Regions from separate parts of the Agromyces sp. PvR057 genome, predicted to be linked through region 1. Evidence: predicted binding sites of a transcription regulator. Region 1 holds the regulator's gene; each other region holds the start of a gene.

Evidence for each region. The regulator HrcA, encoded in region 1, represses chaperone genes, less so after heat shock. The targets are predictions, from matches to a motif close to TTNGCACTCGNNNNNNNCGAGTGCNAA.
Region 2: a site for HrcA is predicted at 3,109-3,135, ahead of groES (co-chaperone GroES). Genes of this name have one in related genera too.
Region 3: a site for HrcA is predicted at 1,435-1,461, ahead of groL (chaperonin GroEL). Genes of this name have one in related genera too.

The regions. Positions count from the first base shown of each region.
Region 1 covers NZ_JBEPPT010000004.1:44,428-50,608, reverse strand. The annotation lists gene ABIC29_RS14885 (DUF1990 domain-containing protein) at 1-88, shown strand, start outside; gene hemW (radical SAM family heme chaperone HemW) at 91-1,317, shown strand; gene ABIC29_RS14875 (DUF4870 domain-containing protein) at 1,324-1,704, opposite strand; gene ABIC29_RS14870 (DUF4870 domain-containing protein) at 1,824-2,279, opposite strand; gene hrcA (heat-inducible transcriptional repressor HrcA) at 2,471-3,493, shown strand; gene dnaJ (molecular chaperone DnaJ) at 3,540-4,643, shown strand; gene ABIC29_RS14855 (16S rRNA (uracil(1498)-N(3))-methyltransferase) at 4,654-5,388, shown strand; gene ABIC29_RS14850 (HIT domain-containing protein) at 5,413-5,769, shown strand; gene ABIC29_RS14845 (PhoH family protein) at 5,897-6,181, shown strand, end outside.
Region 2 covers NZ_JBEPPT010000002.1:592,790-598,970, forward strand. The annotation lists gene tsaD (tRNA (adenosine(37)-N6)-threonylcarbamoyltransferase complex transferase subunit TsaD) at 1-4, shown strand, start outside; gene ABIC29_RS12000 (DUF4190 domain-containing protein) at 186-662, shown strand; gene ABIC29_RS12005 (DUF4190 domain-containing protein) at 691-1,344, shown strand; gene ABIC29_RS12010 (DUF4190 domain-containing protein) at 1,349-1,879, shown strand; gene ABIC29_RS12015 (class I SAM-dependent methyltransferase) at 1,870-3,078, opposite strand; gene groES (co-chaperone GroES) at 3,226-3,522, shown strand; gene rarD (EamA family transporter RarD) at 3,756-4,688, shown strand; gene ABIC29_RS12030 (ABC transporter substrate-binding protein) at 4,973-6,181, shown strand, end outside.
Region 3 covers NZ_JBEPPT010000001.1:1,106,493-1,112,673, reverse strand. The annotation lists gene groL (chaperonin GroEL) at 1-1,393, opposite strand, end outside; gene ABIC29_RS04945 (DUF3048 domain-containing protein) at 1,526-2,539, opposite strand; gene ABIC29_RS04940 (cold-shock protein) at 2,740-2,940, opposite strand; gene ABIC29_RS04935 (LytR C-terminal domain-containing protein) at 3,141-3,566, opposite strand; gene ABIC29_RS04930 (DUF3263 domain-containing protein) at 3,712-4,008, opposite strand; gene msrB (peptide-methionine (R)-S-oxide reductase MsrB) at 4,158-4,559, shown strand; gene ABIC29_RS04920 (nitroreductase family protein) at 4,571-5,134, shown strand; gene ABIC29_RS04915 (DMT family transporter) at 5,183-6,181, opposite strand, start outside.

The DNA of each region.
Region 1 (6,181 bases):
GCGCATCCTCGCGCCCTTCGTCCGCCGCCGCCGACGCGAGCTGACCAGGCAGCAGCTGCGCGCCCTGCATCCCGCGGGCGGCGTGTAGACGTGGGTTCCGCGCTGCCGCTCGGCGAGCCGGCACCGCTCGACGGCATCCTGCCTGAGACCGCGGCCCACGGCGCGCACGACCGGGCGTTCGGCGTCTACGTGCACGTCCCGTTCTGCCGGGTGCGCTGCGGCTACTGCGACTTCAACACGTACACGGCGAGCGAACTCCGCGGCGCCCGCCAGGTCGACTACGCCGACCAGGCCATCGACGAGATCCGGATGTCGCGGCGCGTGCTCGCGGCATCCGGTGTCGCGCCCCGCGAGGCCGAGACGGTCTTCTTCGGGGGCGGAACGCCGACGATCCTGCCCGCCGACGACCTCGTGCGCATGCTCGCGGCGGTTCGCGACGAGTTCGGCTTCGCGCCCGGCGTCGAGGTCACGACCGAGGCGAACCCCGATTCCGTCGGCCCCGACGACCTGGTGCGGCTCGCTGAAGGCGGGTTCACGCGCGTCTCGTTCGGCATGCAGTCGGCGGTGCCGCATGTGCTCGCGGCGCTCGACCGCACGCACGACCCCGCGCGGGTGCCCCTCGTCGTGCGCTGGGCGCGCGACGCCGGGCTCGACGTGAGCCTCGACCTCATCTACGGAACCCCGGGGGAGTCCCTCGACGACTGGCGGCGCAGCGTCGACGCGGTCGTCGCCGAGCGACCCGACCACGTGAGCGCCTACGCGCTCATCGTCGAGGACGGCACGAAGCTCGCGAGGCAGATCCGGCGCGGCGAACTCGCCCAGCCCGACGACGACCTCGAGGCCGACATGTACGAACTGGCCGACACGGCCTTCGCCGAGGCCGGCTTCGAGTGGTACGAGGTCAGCAACTGGGCGACGGATGCCGCGCACCGCTCCCGGCACAACCTCGGCTACTGGCGGGGCGACGACTGGTGGGGCGTCGGGCCGGGAGCCCACAGCCACGTCGGCGGGGTCCGCTGGTGGAACGCGAAGCATCCGGCCGCCTATGCCGAGCGCCTCGCCGCCGGGCACTCGCCCGCCGTCGGGCGCGAGGTGCTCGACGCGCCGACCCGTGAGACCGAGCGCGTGCTGCTGCTCACGCGCATCCGCGAGGGCATCGACATCGCGTCGCTGCACGCGGGCGGCCGCCACGCGGTCGCCGGCCTCATCGCCGATGAGCTCGTGGACGCGAAAGCCGCCCTCGCCGGCGGGCTGACGCTCACTCGGCGAGGACGGCTGCTCGCGGACGCCGTCGTGCGGCGCCTGCTCGAGGACTGACCCCGATCAGCTCACGAACTTGATCGTGAGCGGGTACGAATAGGGCTCGCCCTGGTTCGCCTTGACGGCGGCGATGATGCTGAACACGATGATCAGCACGTAGACCGCGAGGATGATGAACAGCCCGATGACGACGAGCGTCAGGATGCTGCCGACGATGAGTGCGATCGTCATCGTGATCTGGAAGTTCAGCGCGGTCGCGGTGTGGGCGCGAACGAAGGGGCCCTTGTCCTTGAGGATCAGGTAGCCGATCAGCGCCGGGATGAAGCTGAAGAAGATGCCGCCGATGTGCACGAGCGTCGACCAGAGCTTCTCGTCGTTCGGGCTGAGCGGCGGGCTCTGCTCGTATGGGTTCTGCGGCGGCGGGGGAGGGGGCAGATCGGACATCGTCTTCTCCTGTTCGGATGCGCCGAATCGGCGCGGGGACTGCGGACGCCTTCATGCTGGCACAGCAACGCCCGCCGCGGGGAGTGACGCTCCAGCGGCGGGCGATGTGCGCGGCTCGACTACTTGATGAGTCGGATGGCGAAGGGGTAGCGGTAGTTGCGTCCGTCCTTGGCCTGGAGGAACGCGATGATCGAGAAGACGACGCCGACGATCCAGACCGCCCACGAGAGCAGGCCGAGCACGCCGCCGATGCCGAACGTGACGATCGTGATGATCGAGGTCAGGATGAAGATCGCGATCTGGGCGAAGACGAGCGTGATCTGGAAGTTGAGCGCTTCCTTCGCCTCGGTGTCCGTGAACCGGCCGCGGTCCTTGAAGACGAGCCAGATGATGAGCGACGGCAGGAATCCGATGATGCCGCCGAGGTGTGCGAACGAGCCCCACTGCACGTCCTGCTCGCGCGAGAGCGGCGCGCCAGCTGCGGCGGGCTGGCCCGCGGGCTGGGGAGCGGCCGGCTGCTGCGGCGGCGTGGGCGGCACGTTCGGATCGGACGGGCCTGCGTTTGGATCTGACATGTGCGTGCCTTTCGGGGCTTCGGGGACGGTTCCGCGGCCGTGAGGGGTGGGCGGTCGCGGCTCGGTGTGTCGCGGAACATGCCCACGGTAGCGCCGGGCAGGAGTGTCGGCAATGGGGATTACCCTGAGTTGAGCGGTATGATTGGCACTCAGGTCCACTGAGTGCCAACACCGCCGGGAAAGCGAGGGACATGGTCTCCGAACGCAGCCTCGCCGTCCTCAGGGCGATCGTGCAGGACTACGTCGCGTCACGCGAACCGGTGGGGTCGAAGGCCATCGTCGAGCGGCATTCGTTCGGCGTCTCGGCGGCGACCATCCGAAACGACATGGCCCTCCTCGAAGAGGAGGAGCTCATCGCCGCCCCGCACACGTCGTCGGGCCGCATCCCCACCGACAAGGGCTACCGGGTCTTCGTCGACCAGCTCACCGACGTGCGCCCGATGAGCAGGGCGCAGCGGCTCGCGATCGAGACGTTCCTGGGCGAATCGAGCGACCTCGACGAACTCCTCGCACGCACGGTCCGCCTCGTCGCGCAGCTGACCAAGCAGCTCGCGGTCGTGCAGTACCCGAGCTTCGGCAGCGCCCGCGTACGGCACGTCGAGCTCGTCTCGCTCGCGCCCGACCGCGTGCTGTGCATCCTCATCACCGACTCCGGCCAGGTCGAGCAACGGGTCGCCGAGCTCCCGAACCCGGTCGACGAGGCCGCCCTCTCGGCGCATCGCGCACGGCTGAACGATCTCGCCGGCAATCGGGCGATGGCGGATGCCGCGGAGTCGCTGTCCGGCGAGTTCGCCGACGTCGCTCCGGCCGACGCCCTCGTGCTGCGAGCCCTCGCGTCGACGCTCGCCGACCAGGCCCGCGCGCAGCGCCAGGACCGCCTCGTCGTCGCCGGCGCCGCGAACCTCGTGCGCACCGAGCAGGACTTCGCGGGGTCGATCCTCGGCGTCATCGAGGCCATCGAGGAGCAGGTCGTGCTCCTCAGGCTGTTCGGCGAGATGGCCGCCGACGAGCACGCCGTGGCCGTGCGCATCGGCCGCGAGAACGCGTCGTTCGGCCTCGGCGAGACGTCCGTGCTGTCCAGCGCCTTCGAGATCCCGGGCCGCGACATCTCCCGGCTCGGCGTGGTCGGGCCCACGCGCATGGACTACTCCAGCAGCATGGCGGCCGTTCGCGCGGTCGCCCGATACCTCTCCCGCACGCTCGGCGAGAACTGAGCAGCCGGCCCCCACCGGCATCCGCAATCGAAAGGACACGCCCTCCGTGGCAGACCACTACGAGGTCCTCGGCGTCTCACGCGACGCCACCCCAGACGAGATCAAGAAGGCCTACCGCCGCCTGGCGCGCGAGCTGCATCCCGACGTCAACCCCGGCGCCGAGGCATCCGAGCGCTTCAAGTCGGTCACGCACGCGTACGACGTGCTCTCCGATGCGAAGCAGCGTCAGCAGTACGACCTCGGCGATCAGGGCGGGTTCGGCGGCGGCGGGCAGGGCTTCGGCGGCTTCGGCGACATCTTCGAGACGTTCTTCGGCGGCACCCAGCAGACCAGGGGCCCCCGCTCCCGCCGCGAGCGCGGTCAGGACGCCCTGATCCGCGTCGAGGTCGGACTCGACGAGGTCATCTTCGGCACGCACCGCGACATCGAGGTCGACACCGCCGTGGTGTGCCAGACCTGCCACGGGTCCTGCTGCCAGCCGGGCACCTCGCCGGTGACCTGCGACATCTGCCACGGCACGGGGTCGATCCAGCGGGCCGTCAGGTCGCTGCTCGGCAACGTCATGACGTCGAGCCCGTGCGGCACCTGCCGTGGGTACGGCACCGTCATCGCGACGCCGTGCGTGACCTGCCAGGGCCAGGGCCGCGTGCGCGCCCGCCGCACGGTTCCCGTCGACATCCCTGCGGGCGTCGACACCGGCGTGCGGCTGCAGATGCCCGGTTCCGGCGAGTCCGGCCCCGCCGGAGGGCCCAACGGCGACCTCTACCTCGAGATCAAGGTCAAGAACCACGACGTGTTCAGCCGCAACGGCGACGACCTGCTCGCCACCCTCGCGGTGTCGATGACCGACGCGATCCTCGGCACCACGGCGAAGATCGAGGCGCTCGACGGCGACGTCGAGGTCGAGATCAAGGCCGGGCTGCAGAGCGGCGAGATCCTCACCGTGAAGGATCGCGGCGTGTCCAAGCTCCGCGGCAGCGGTCGCGGCGACCTCCGCGTGGGGGTGCAGGTGGTCACGCCCACCAAGCTCTCCGCGAAGGAGCGCGACCTCGTGCAGCAGTTCGCGTCGTCGAAGAAGGCGCCGGCCCCCGAGCTCAGCCACTTCCAGCAGGGCCTGTTCGCCCGCCTGCGCGACAAGTTCCTCGGCTGACGGGCGCGCGATGAGCCACCTCTACCTCGACGAGGGCCTCGAGCTGACGGGCGCCGCAGCCGGCGACCTCGTGCGCCTCACCGGCGACGAGGCGCGGCACGCGGTGACGGTCTCGCGGGTGCGCGTCGGCGAGCAGCTCGCGGTCGGCAACGGTCGCGGCGTGCTGGCCACGGCGACGGTGGTCGAGGCGGCTCCACGCGAGCTCGTGCTCGAGGTCGGCGAGGTCACCACGACGCCGGCGCCGAGCCCGCGCATCGTGCTCGTGCAGGCCCTCGCGAAGGGCGACCGCGACGAGCTCGCGGTGCAGGCGGCCACCGAACTCGGCGTCGATGCGATCGTGCCGTGGTCGGCGAGCCGGTCCGTCTCCCGCTGGGAGGGGCCGAAGGCCGACAAGGGCCGGGCCCGCTGGGCGAGCATCGTGCGCGAGGCGACCAAGCAGTCCATCCGGCCGTGGATGCCAGAGGTCGCACCGCTCACCGCGACCGCCGGGCTTCCCGCGCTGCTCGACGGCGCCCGCCTGCTGCTGCTCGAACCCACCGCGACGACGCCGCTCACCGACCTCCGCGACGACGGCCGCGACCTCGCGCTCGTCGTCGGGCCGGAGGGCGGCATCGCGCCGGCCGAGATCGAGCGGCTCGTGGCCTCCGGCGCCGAGACCGTCCGCCTCGGCGACTCGGTCCTGCGCACCTCGACCGCCGGCCCCGCCGCGATCGCGGTGCTGAACGCCCGACTCGGGCGGTGGTGAGGCATCCCTCGCTACGATGGGGACATGACCTCAACCGCCGAGCCGACCCTGTTCGAGCGCATCGCCGCGCGTGAGATCCCCGCGAACATCGTCGCCGAGACGGCGAACGTGATCGCGTTCCACGACATCGCCCCCAAGGCGCCGGTGCATGTCGTCGTCACGCCGAAGTCCGGCGCCTACCGCGACGTCGTCGAGCTCGCCGCGGGCGACCCCGCGTTGCTCGCCGAACTCGTCGAGGTCGCCAACGGCGTCGCGGCCGACCTCGCCGACGGCGAGTTCCGACTGGTGTTCAACACGGGCGCGGCAGCCGGCCAGACCGTCTTCCACGTGCACGCGCACGTGCTCGCCGGCGGCCTCGAGGAGGCCTCGCTTGGCGGCTGATCCGCAGGGCGAAGACCCGCAGCGCGACGACGTGCGACCCCCGGCCGGCGCACCCGACGCGCGACGCGCCGACGAGCCGGTCGCCGAGCGAGCCGACGAGGAGCGCCTGCGCATCGACGGCATCGCCATGGTGCGGCTGCTCGGCCCGCAGGACCGGCTGCTGACCACGATCCAGCGCGAGTACCCCGATGTCGAGGTGCACGTGCGCGGCAACGAGATCGGCATCCGCGGGGCCACCGACGAGCGCCTGCGCGTGCGCCGTCTCATCGAAGAACTCCTGGAGCTCGTGCGAGCCGGCCAGGACCCGACACCCACCGAAGTGAGGAGCTCGGCACGCATGATCGACGCCGATCCCGAATCCCGTCCGTCCGAACTGCTCGGACAGGTCATCGTCGCCTCGCGCGGCAAGACG
Region 2 (6,181 bases), on a different contig from region 1:
CTGAGGGTCGTGGTCGCACGTGCGGCCGATGGCGGGTTCCACGCCGTGTTCACGGCCGCGTCACGGGATGCGCACGGCGGAGCCACCGCGCTAAAGTGGCGAACGGGGGCATTCGTCGCTCCCGCACGCATTCGATCCGGCGCGGTGAGTCCCAACGTGTTCGGTACAGCATCGAGGAGACGACCGTGACCGACCCCAACGTTCCCAACCCGTCCGGCGAGACGCCCGACACCCCCGAGACCCCTGCGGTGCCCGCGGCGCCGGCAGCGCCCGAGGCCGCTCCGGTCCCGCCGGTGGCCCCTCCCGCTCCGCCGGCCTACGGCGCTCCGGCTGCTCCCGCCGCGCCCGCCTATGGCGCCGGCACCTACGACGCGACCGCTCCCGCCTACGGCGCACCGGCGCCCGCGAAGACCAACGTGCTCGCGATCGTGTCGCTCGTCTCCTCGATCATCGGCTTCTTCACGGGCATCGGGTTCCTGGTCGGCATCGTCTGCGGCCACATCTCGCTCAGCCAGATCAAGAAGACGGCAGAGCAGGGCCGCGGCATGGCGATCGCCGGTCTCGTGATCGGCTACATCGGCATCGTGATCTCGATCATCGTCACGATCGTCTTCTTCGTGTTCCTCGCCACGCTCTCGGCGTCGTACAACTACAACTACTGATCCACTCCTCTCGACGGAAGGTCGAACCATGAGCGATCCGAAGATCCCCGCCGAGGGGTCCGACCCCACGGCGTCGACGCCCGACGTGCCGAGCGCGCCCGAGGTGCCTGAGGTGCCGAGCGCCCCGACACCGCCGGCGGCGCCCGAGCCCCCGGCCGCTCCCGAGCCGCCGGCGGCGCCCGAACCTCCGGCTCCGCCGGCACCGCCCGCGTACGGTGCCACGGATCCCGCCGCCGGCGCGCAGCCCTACGGGAGCACGCCGCCTGCTGCGCCGCCCGCGTACGGGGCGCCCGTGCCGCCGCCCGCCTACGGCACACCAGTGCCGCCGCCCGCGTATGGTGCGCCCGCAGCCGCGTACGGCTCGCCCGCCGCCGCGTACGGCGCACCCGCAACGCCGGCCAAGGCGACCCCGGTCTACAGCCTCATCTCGCTCATCGCGGGCATCGTGGGCCTCGTCGGGTTCTTCGTGGTGTTCATCCCGTTCGTCGGCGGCATCATGCAGATCTTCATCCCGGCCGGGGCGGTCGTGCTCGGCTTCATCGGCCGCAAGCGCGAGCCGGCGGCGAAGGGCATGTGGCTCACCGGCATCATCCTCGGGTTCGTCGGCGTCGCGATCGGCCTGATCTCGCTGCTGTTCTGGGCGCTGATCTTCGCGTCGGCGTCGAACTCGTACTACTACTGAGCGCATGACGCTGCCCCCCGAAGAACCGCTTCGGCCTCGTCCGGTCCCGGACGCCTCGCGTGAGGCGTCCGGGGTCGACGCGCCGCCGCGGCCGATCGACGAGTCCGCGCTCCGCGCCGCGGCGCCGTCGACCGAGGGGGCGCCCGTGCCGATGGCCGTGGCCCCGCGCGACTGGGACACGCCGCTCGACACGGGCGAACTGCGCACCGTGCCGACGGGCCAGTTGCTCATCGTGCACCGGCCGGAGGCGTATGCCGAGGCATCCGACGATGTCGAAGAGGAGGAGACCCAGCGCCGCGTCTACAGCTGGGTCGGCGCCGTCTTCGGCGTGATCGGCGCCGCTGCGTCGCTCTTCGTCGGCTGGATGCTGCCGCTGTCGATCGTCGCCATCATCTTCGGGGTGCTGGGGCTGCGCCGCGAGGAGACGGGGCGCACGCTCGCGTTCGTCGCGATCGGCACGGGCGTCGGCGGGCTCGTCTTCTCGGCCGTCTGGATCGGTTACTACGCGATCGTGTTCGGCACGCTTCAGATCTGAGCGGGATCGCGCGGCAGGCGTTCGACGAGCAGGGCGACGTGCCGTCCCGCCTCGCGGGTCATGATGAGCGTCGCGGATGCCGCGCCATGCAGCTTGAGCTTCGTGCGAAGTGCGGCGGGGTCGACGTCGATGCCGCGCTTCTTGATCTCGAGGGTTCCGATGTCGCGCGCGCGCAGCGCCTGGCGCAGTTGGCGTTCGTCGGCCGGCAGCCGTTCGATCACCCGGAAGCCCTGCGCGAACGGCGACTGGAACGCGGTGTCGCCCGTGAGGTACGCGATGCCCTCCGAGAGCATCCATGCCCCGTGCGCTCGTGCGAGGTCGCCGATGAGGCGCGCGCGGATCACGGCGCCGTCGGGCTCGTAGAGGTAGTCGCCGAGCGGGCCGACGGGCGCGTCCTCGCTGTCGGCCGCGGCCGTGAGCTCGTCGGCACCGTGCTCGCCGACGATGAGGGCGGCGCGACGGATGCCGGGGCGCGCGACGGCACCGAACCAGACGCCGAGCTCGACGACGTCGCCCCCGACCGAGACCCACTGCGCCTCGGCGCCGGCGGGGATCACGCCGCGATCGGTGCCTGGGCCGAGTTTCACGCCGACGGCCATGCGGTCGGCCAGGCCGAACGCGAAGTCGAGGCTCGGCGTGTAGTCCGCGGCATCCGCGAGCCGCCTGGTGCGCCCGCCGCTCGTGACGCGACGAGCGGGATCGAGCCAGGCGCCGCCGATGCCCCCGAGGTGCACCTCTTCGGCGGTGGTGTGCAGCACGCGCGCGCGCTCGAACGGCGTGAGGTTGTAGGCGGCGATCGCCGCGGTGACCTCGTCGGCCTCGGCGGCGGTGACCTCGAGGTCGACGGCCGCGAGGGCGAGCGAGTCGCCGCCGATGCCGCATCCGAGGTCTGCGACGTGACGGATGCCCGCCCGAGCGAAGCGGCCGGCGTGCAGCGCCGCGACCCGCAGGCGCGTCGCCTGCTCGAGGCCGGCCTCCGTGAAGAGCATGCGCGTCGAGAACTCGCCGAACTTGGCCCGGGCCTTGGCCCGGAGCTTCGACTGGGTCAGCACGGCGGCGACGAGCGAGGGGGAGTGGCCCTGTCGGCGCAGGTCGGACACGGCCGCGACGACGTCGGCCTTCGCATGCCATTCGGGCAGCGAGTCGAGCAGCCGCAGCCCCTCGGGAGAGAGCAGTTCGACGAGCTCGGAGCGGTCCACCCGGCCACGCTAGCACCCTGTTCCGCAGGGTTGGCACTCACGTTGCACGAGTGCCAAATCGCGCCTAGACTCGTTTTAGCACTCTCGCTCTGAGGCTGCTAACAAGTCTTCATCGAGACAGTTTTTCATCTACAGAAGGGGTGAACCGTGTCGGTTTCCATCAAGCCGCTCGAGGATCGCATCGTCATCAAGCAGGTCGAGGCCGAGCAGACCACCGCATCGGGTCTGGTCATCCCCGACACCGCCAAGGAGAAGCCCCAGGAGGGCGAGGTCGTGGCTGTGGGCCCCGGCCGCATCGATGACAACGGCAACCGTGTTCCGCTCGACGTGGCCGTCGGCGACAAGGTGATCTACTCGAAGTACGGCGGCACCGAGGTCAAGTTCGGCGGCGAGGACTTCCTCGTGCTGTCGGCTCGCGACGTGCTCGCGGTCGTCGTCCGCTGAGTCGACCCGCACCTTCCGAGGCCCGGATGCCGTACGGCATCCGGGCCTCGTCGCGTCTGCGGCGCCACCCGTCGCCGCCGGACGCGCGCCGTCGGGTTCGCGGCGGCCTGCGGCATCCGGCGAACCGGGGACCGACGGCGGCCGGATCTCGTCGAAGGACGGCAGTCGAGCGGCACCGACGTCCCATCGGGCGGGCGTACGGTTTACGGGTGACCTCCAGCACCGAACCCACGATTACCGGCACGGCATCGAAGGGCGGGGAGGTCAGCCGCCCCGGGTTCGCCTACGCGATCGGGTCCTACGTGCTCTGGGGCTTCCTGCCGATCTACTTCATCGCCCTCGCCCCGACGGGGCCGTTCGAGATCGTCGGATGGCGCGTGGTGCTCTCGCTCGTCTTCTGCGCGCTGCTGCTCACCGTGACGCGCGCGTGGCGTCCGTTCACCGCGCTGCTGCGCGATCGCCGCATCGTCCTCACGATGGGGCTGGCCGGCGTGCTCATCTACGTGAACTGGCAGACCTACGTGTACGCCGCCGTGTCCGGTCAGGTGGTCGAGGCCGCGCTCGGCTATTTCATCAACCCGATCGTCACGGTGTTCCTCGGCGTGCTCGTGCTGCGCGAGCGACTGAACACGACGCAGTGGGTCGCCGTGGGCATCTCGATCGTCGCCGTGATCGTGCTCGCCGTCGGCTACGGCCAGCCGCCGTGGATCGCCCTCCTGCTGGCGTTCTCGTTCGGCACGTACGGCCTCATCAAGAAGCGCGTCGGACCGAAGGTCGACGCCGTCTCCGGCCTCACGCTCGAGACCGCGTGGCTCACCCCGCTCGCGATCGTGATCCTCGCAGTGGTCGGGTCGACGTCCGGCCTCTCCCTCGGCACGGTCGGCCCGTGGCACACCGTGCTGCTCCTCTGCGCCGGCGCGGTGACCGCGGTGCCGCTCCTCATGTTCGCCGCGGCCTCGCGTCGCCTGCCGCTCATCTACATGGGCTTCATCCAGTACTTCGCCCCGTTCATCCAGTTCCTCGTGGGCGTCTTCGTGCTGCAGGAGCCGATGCCGCCCGAGCGCTGGATCGGCTTCGGCCTGGTCTGGGTCGCCCTCGTCGTGCTGACCTTCGACCTGCTCAGGGGCGCCCGTGCCGCGAGACGCCAGGTCGTCCAGCTCACCTGAGCGACGGATGCCGCGACGCGGCCGTGCGCGCGCCGTCACCGCGCGTCATCCTCACCCCTCCGCCACCCCCGAATCGGGGTGGTGAACGGGGGCGGGAACGGTGGAATCGTGCGTCAAACACCCCCGAGACGGTCGGAATGTGACGGAGAGGTAACACTTCAGACAGTGTTATCGGGTTGTGACCGGGATTCCTTTGCACTGAGCCGCTCGCCGAATACTGTGACAGAACGGCGAGCCTCAGCCCGCTGGTTTGAACCACATTTCCTTCAGTCCCAAGGAGCAACATGAGCGTATTCGGCACGTCCCGACCCGCTCGTTCGCGCGGCAAGGTCTGGGCAGGGGTCGCGGTCGCCGCGACGAGCGCCCTCCTCCTGTCCGCCTGCGCGAGCGGCGAGACCGATTCCGGATCGGACGACAGCTCGGGCCAGCGCGACGAGCTGGCCCTCACCATCGGCACGGCGCTGCCGCAGACCGGCAACCTGGCCTTCCTCGGCCCGCCCGAAGAGGCCGGCGTCGCCTACGCGACGTCGCAGATCAACGCCGCCACGGCCGACACCGGGCTGACCCTCGACGTCGTCTACGGCGACTCGGGCGACACCGACAACAAGGCCTACGAGACCGAGATCCCCCGCCTTCTCGGCGAAGACGTCTCCGCCATCATCGGTGCGGCGTCCTCGGGCACCTCGCTCCAGTTCATCGACCAGGTCGTCGGTGCAGGCGTCATCCAGTTCTCGCCGGCCAACACGTCCGACGCGTTCACGACGTACGACGACAACGGCCTGTACTTCCGTACGGCTCCGTCCGACGTGCTCCAGGGCGAGGTCCTCGGCAACCTGATCGCCGAAGACGGCAACCAGACGCTCGGCCTCATCGTGCTGAACGACTCGTACGGCACCGGCCTCGCGAAGTACATCACCGAGGCCTTCGAGGCCGCCGGTGGCGAGGTCGTCGCCGCACCCACGTACAACACGGGTGACACGACGTTCGACGCCCAGGTCAGCGAAGTGCTCGCGGCCGACCCCGACGCCATCGCACTGGTGACGTTCGACGAGGTCTCGACCATCCTGCCCAGCCTCTTCGGATCGTTCCCGGCCGACAAGCTCTACTTCGTCGACGGCAACCTGAAGAACTTCGCCGACGCGTTCCCCACCGGCTCCCTCACGGGCGCCAAGGGCACCCTGCCCGGTCTGACGATCGACTCGATCTCCGACTTCACGGGTGAGCTCGACGCGTTCCTCGAAGAAGAAGGCACCCCGGCGCTCGAGGACTACAGCTACGCGGCTGAGTCGTTCGACGCCACCGTGCTCCTCGCCCTCGCCTCGCTCGCGGCGAACTCGACCGACTCGGCGGCCATCGCCGAGAAGCTGATCGAGGTCTCCGGAGGCTCCGGCGACGGCGAGAAGTGCTCCACGTTCGCCGAGTGCGCCGAGATCATCATCGGTGGCGGCACGGCCGACTACGACGGCATCTCCGGCCCGATCACCTTCGACGAG
Region 3 (6,181 bases), on a different contig from region 1:
CGACCACGACGCCCGGCTCGAGGCCGGCGTTGAGGGCGATCTGCTTGAGCGGGGCGTCGATCGCGACGCGCACGATGTTCGCGCCCGTCGCCTCGTCGCCGGTGAGCTCGAGCTTCTCGAACGCGGTCTTGCCGGCCTGGATGAGGGCGACGCCACCACCGGCGACGATGCCCTCTTCGACGGCGGCCTTCGCGTTGCGCACGGCGTCTTCGATGCGGTGCTTGCGCTCCTTGAGCTCGACCTCGGTGGCCGCACCCGCCTTGATGACGGCGACGCCGCCGGCGAGCTTGGCGAGACGCTCCTGGAGCTTCTCGCGGTCGTAGTCGGAGTCGGTGTTCTCGATCTCGGCGCGGATCTGCGCGACGCGACCGGCGATGCCCTCTTCGTCACCGGCACCCTCGACGATGGTCGTCTCGTCCTTGGTGATGATGACCTTGCGGGCCTGGCCGAGCAGGTCGAGGGTGACGTTCTCGAGCTTGAGGCCGACCTCCTCGGAGATGACCTGGCCGCCGGTGAGGATCGCGATGTCCTGAAGCTGCGCCTTGCGACGGTCGCCGAAGCCGGGGGCCTTGACGGCGACCGACTTGAAGATGCCGCGGATCTTGTTCACGATCAGGGTCGCAAGCGCTTCGCCGTCGACGTCCTCGGCGATGATGAGGAGCTGCTTGCCGGTCTGGATGACCTTGTCGACGATCGGCAGGAGGTCCTTGATGTTCGAGACCTTGCCGTTGACGATCAGGATGTACGGGTCTTCGAAGACCGCTTCCTGGCGCTCGGGGTCGGTGACGAAGTACGCCGACAGGTAGCCCTTGTCGAAGCGCATGCCCTCGGTGAGCTCGAGCTCGGTGCCGAAGGTGTTCGACTCCTCGACGGTGACGACGCCTTCCTTGCCCACCTTGTCGATGGCCTCGGCGATCAGCGCGCCGATCTCGAGGTCGCCGGCGGAGATGGACGCGGTGGCGGCGATCTCCTCCTTGGTCTCGACCTCCTTGGCGTTGGCGACGAGCTCGGCGGTCACAGCAGCGACGGCCTTCTCGATGCCGCGCTTGAGCGAGATGGGGTCGGCGCCTGCGGCGACGTTGCGGAGGCCCTCGCGCACGAGCGCCTGGGCGAGCACGACCGAGGTCGTGGTGCCGTCACCGGCGACGTCGTCGGTCTTCTTGGCGACCTCCTTGACGAGCTCGGCGCCGATCTTCTCGTACGGGTCGTCGAGCTCGATCTCCTTGGCGATCGACACGCCGTCGTTCGTGATGGTGGGAGCGCCCCACTTCTTCTCGAGCACGACGTTGCGACCGCGCGGGCCGAGGGTCACCTTGACCGCGTCGGCGAGCGTGTTGAGGCCACGCTCGAGACCGCGGCGGGCCTCCTCGTTGAAAGCAATGATCTTTGCCATGTGTGTTTCTCGTCCCTTCTCGGACGTCTCAAAGATTCTCGTTAGCACTCGATTCGAATGAGTGCTAAATCAATTCTGGCACTCGACTGCCATGAGTGCAAGCGAGCACCCGCCGGCGCGCAGCCGGTTCGCTCAGGGCGCGAACGACACCGATCCGGTCGCCGGCACGAGCTCGATCCAGGTGTTGCCCGGCGCCAGCAGGAGCGGGTCGCCGCTGTCGGCCGTCAACACGATCGGCGCCGCCTGCGCGCCCTTCGACCAGGTGCCGTGCGCGGTTCGCCCGCCGACCGACACCCACGCCTCGCCCGATCCGATCAGCACGGTCTTCGGCACCTCGCCGTAGCGCCAGTCGATGTCGACCCTCAGGGTCACCACGTTCGCGGCCCGTACCTGCGCCCCCGCGTCGTCGAAGTCGGGTGCGCCCTCCTGCGACCGCAGCCAGGCGGATGCCGCGGCATCCCACGACCACGACGGATACCGCTCCTCCGAGAAGACCTGCGAGATGCCGGAGGTCGGCTGCGCCGCGAAGGCGGGCGCGGAGAGCGGATCGGTGCCGCCGTAGGCGAACTGCACCTGTGGCGGAGCCAGCTCGGCGTTGCGCTCGACGACCTCCGTCGCGTCGAGGATCACGTCGTGCGGGCCGGGCCGTTCGTCGGCACGGGCGAACAGGCCGGTGTCGTCGAAGTCGAAGACGACGTTGACGAGCGGTGTCGCCTGCATCATCTCGACGAACTCCTCCTGGCCTCCGGAGTACGCGATGATGCCGCCGAATGGGGTCGCGATGTCGGGATCCATCGGCCTGATCGACCGCACGGGGCCGATCTCGGCCGGAATGTCCGAGTGCCACACGGCCAGGTACCTCGTGAGCCCGCCCTCGACGAGTTCCTCGAACACGATGTCCGTGCGATTCAGCGCGACCTGCGGGCGCGCCTCCTCATGGTTGTCGATCTTCGCTGCGAGCGACGGATGCTGCATCGCGGCCCACTCGGCGTGGGTTCCGCGCAGTGGCGCGAACGCGACGGCGACGGGGGCGCCGGACTCCCCGACCGGGCGCGAGGCCGCCGTGGGCGTCGGGGCCGCAACGGGCTCGGGTGCGTCGGTGACGGTGCACGCCGAGAGGAGCAGGGCGGAGGCCGCGAGCAGCACGAAACGCGCCTGCCGCCTCCCGGCAGATCCGCGCCGCCTCGCCATGCGCACAGCCAACCACCGTGGACTCGCCGATCGGGTGCGACGCGCCGCGACGCGTTCCCGCTCGATCCCAGACGACCCGACGGGCAGGCGCGGCGCACCTGTGGACGACGATGCGCCGCCGGTGCGAGATCGGCGGCGCATCGTTCACGCGTCTGTCAGGCGGGGCGGACAGCCTCGGCCTGCGGGCCCTTCGAACCGGTGCCGACCTCGAACACGACCGCCTGGCCCTCTTCGAGGACCTTGTAGCCGGCCATGTCGATGGCGGAGTAGTGGACGAACACGTCCTGGCCTCCGTCGACGGTGATGAATCCGTAGCCCTTTTCAGCGTTGAACCACTTGACGGTTCCGTTCGCCATGCGTTGCTCCCATATAGCTGTGTGTCGATCAGCACGTGCATGTCGCCTGTACCGGGCCCCCCTTCGTGCTGGACCTGTGGTGGTACCGGGCGTTCACACGGGTTCGAGCGACCAATTCCAGATACTAATGACGGAGACGCGGCGAAGAGAAGGGGTGAAACGCAACGAAATGTCGCGGAATGGCAACGATTCGCGCGATCTCAGCCTGCGACGGTCGCGGCGTAGGCCGAGCCGACGACCAGCACGAGCGGCGTGCCGATCTCGCCGAACTTCGCGTCGAGGCGTACGTCGGCCCCGGGGATCGCCTGCGCGACGCCGCGCGCGGCGCCCTCGAGGTCGGCGGTGGCGTAGTACACGACCGACTCCGTGAGGTCGCTCTCGCTCGCGTTCGCGGTCGCGCCGACCGGGATGCCCGCGGCGGTGAGGGCGTCGGCCGCGGTCGCCGCGAGCCCCGCCGTGTCGGTGCCGTTGAGCACGGTCACGGGAACGTCGGGCGCGATCGTCGGCTCCGCGGTCACCACGGGCGCGGCCGAGGGCGACGGCGCTGCCTCGGAGAAGTCGAGGCGATCGTTCGCGACGACGACCACCGTGATGCCGAGTCCGGTGAGCACGAGGGTGGCGAGCACCGCCCACCCGAATGCGATCCACCGGGCCCCGCTCCGCTGCGGCGCGCGATGGGCCCCGACACGCTCGATCCCGTGCGGGATGGTGTCGAATCGATCTCGAGGGGAGTTCTGCGCCATGGGTCCAGTCGTCGGTGTCGGGGCCTGCTCAGTCGAGCGTGCGGCCGTTCGAGAGGGAGCGGCGTGCGCGGGTCGCAGCCCGTGCATCGCGCATACGCTGCAGGCGCTTGACCAGCATGGGGTCGTGCCGGAGCGCCGCCGGCGAGTCGATCAACTCTCCGAGGATCCGATAGTAACGGGCGGCCGACATGTCGAACTCATCGCGGATTCCTGCGGCCTTCACGCCCGGCTGCTGCCAGGCGTGCGCCTCGAAGGCGAGCACGCGCAGCGCGAGATCGTCGAGCGGCGCGTTCGGGCCGTTGCGCGCGGTCTCCCCGACGCTCATCGTGCACCTCCCGCCGGCGACGGCGTCACCTTCGGGTGACATCCTAGGGATGCCTCGCCGTGAGGGTGCCGAGCATCGGCGGCGTGTGTGCGCGCCGACGCGGCCGACCTGAGACGATGGAGGCATCCGCAGTGCTGAAAGGGAACCCCATGGCGTATCAGGTCGAGAAGTCCGACGACGAGTGGCGCGAGCAGCTCGGCGACGAGCAGTTCCAGGTGCTGCGCGAGGCCGCGACCGAACGCCCGTGGACGGGCGAGCTGCTCGATGAGGAGCGCGCCGGCGTCTACGCCTGCGCCGCGTGCGGCTCCGAGCTGTTCAAGAGCGGCACCAAGTTCGACTCGGGCTGCGGCTGGCCGAGCTTCTACGAGTCCGTTCGCCCCGAGGCGGTCCAGCTCATCGAGGACACCTCGCTCGGCATGGTGCGCACCGAGGTTCGCTGCGCGAACTGCGGCTCGCACCTCGGGCACGTGTTCCCCGACGGCTTCGGCACTCCCACGGGCGACCGCTACTGCATGAACTCGATCGCGCTCGACTTCACGCCCGAGTCCTGACCGTGCGGCCCGTGCTCGACGCGGCGCGCGGGCGCCGGTCGGTCTCGAGGGTGACGGATGCCGCACCCGACGACGCCGAGCTCGTCGAGCTGCTCGGGGCCGCGGGTCGCGTCGCCGACCATGCCGCCCTGCGCCCGTGGCGGGTCATCGCGCTGCGCGGCACGGCACGCGAACGACTCGGAGCGGCGCTCGCCGAGGCGTCGGGGCTCGAGGCGTCCGATCCTCGCGGTGCCGCCAAGCTCGCTGCGAAGCCGCTGCGGGCGCCGCTGCTGCTCGCGGTCGTCGCGGTGCGCACGCCGGATCATCCCAAGGTTCCCGAATGGGAGCAGGATGCCGCGGCCGCCGGGGTCGCACACCTGCTCAGCCTGCTGCTCGACGAGGCCGGCTGGGGCGTGATGTGGCGCACGGGACCGCACACGCGGCATTCGGCGGTCGCCTCGGCGCATGAACTCGGCGAGCACGAGGCCATGCTCGGGTGGCTCTACGTCGGGGGACGGCCGACGGGCTGGCGCGCGGAGCGTCGCACGCCGAGCGACGCCTCCACGAGGCTCACCACCCTGCCGTCGCGCGCCTGAGCCCTCACGACCAGGGAGTCGCCCGCCGCGGGCCGGGGCACGCGACGTTCAGGAGCCGGAGCCGCCCGGCGCGGCCGGCCGGGCCGAGTGCCGACTGCGCGTCCAGCGGGTGCTCGCGATGACGACGGCGATCAGGGCGAGCGCCGCACCGCCGATGGTGGCGACGTCGACGGCCTGATCGCCGACCGGCACCAGCAGGTCGAGCGCGAGCGCCGCGGTCAACTGGCCGGCGACGCCGGCGAGGGCGAGCACCAGGACGCCGATGATGCGGACGACCACGGCCTGCACGGCGATGAACACGCATCCGATCATGCCGCCCGTGTACAGCCAGGCCTCGGCGGGCAGCTCGGTCGGCCAGCCGACGATCGAGGAGTGCACGACCATGACGATCACGAGCACCGTCGTGCCGACGGCGAAGTTCACGAGCGTCGACGTGAGCGCGCTCGACGCCGCGACGCGGACGCGGCCGTTCACCGCCTGCTGCCAGGCCGAGCCGAAGCCCGCCGTGAGGGGCAGGAGCACGAGCAGCACCGGGGCCGCGCCGCCGAGCTCCGACGAGAGCGTCCAGGTCACCGCCTCGAGCGCGAGCACTGCGCCGATGGCGCGGGTCGCGGTCAGCGGGCGCCGCCCGGCCGGGCCGAGGCCGACCAGGTCGAACACCACGCCGCCGACGGTCTGCCCCGCCACGATCGACACCGTGAAGAGGGCGACGCCGATGACGCCGGCCGACAGGCCCTGCGTCGCAACGAACCACGCGCCGGCGACGCCACCCAGCAGCATCCACCAGCTCAGGCGCCCGGCACGGACCTCGGACACGATGCCCACGACGCCCGCGCGCCCCGGTTTCCACAACGCGAGCGCCACGAGCAGGATCGCGAATCCGCTGCCGAACGAGATGGCCGCGGCCGTATAGGGGTCGCCGATCGACGCCGAGAGCTGCCCGTTCACCCTGGACTGCACGGCCGTGAGCGCGCCGCCGATCGCGGCCAGCGCGATCGCGATCCACGCGGGCATGGTCCGCGGCTCGAGGTGGGCGTGCCGATGGGC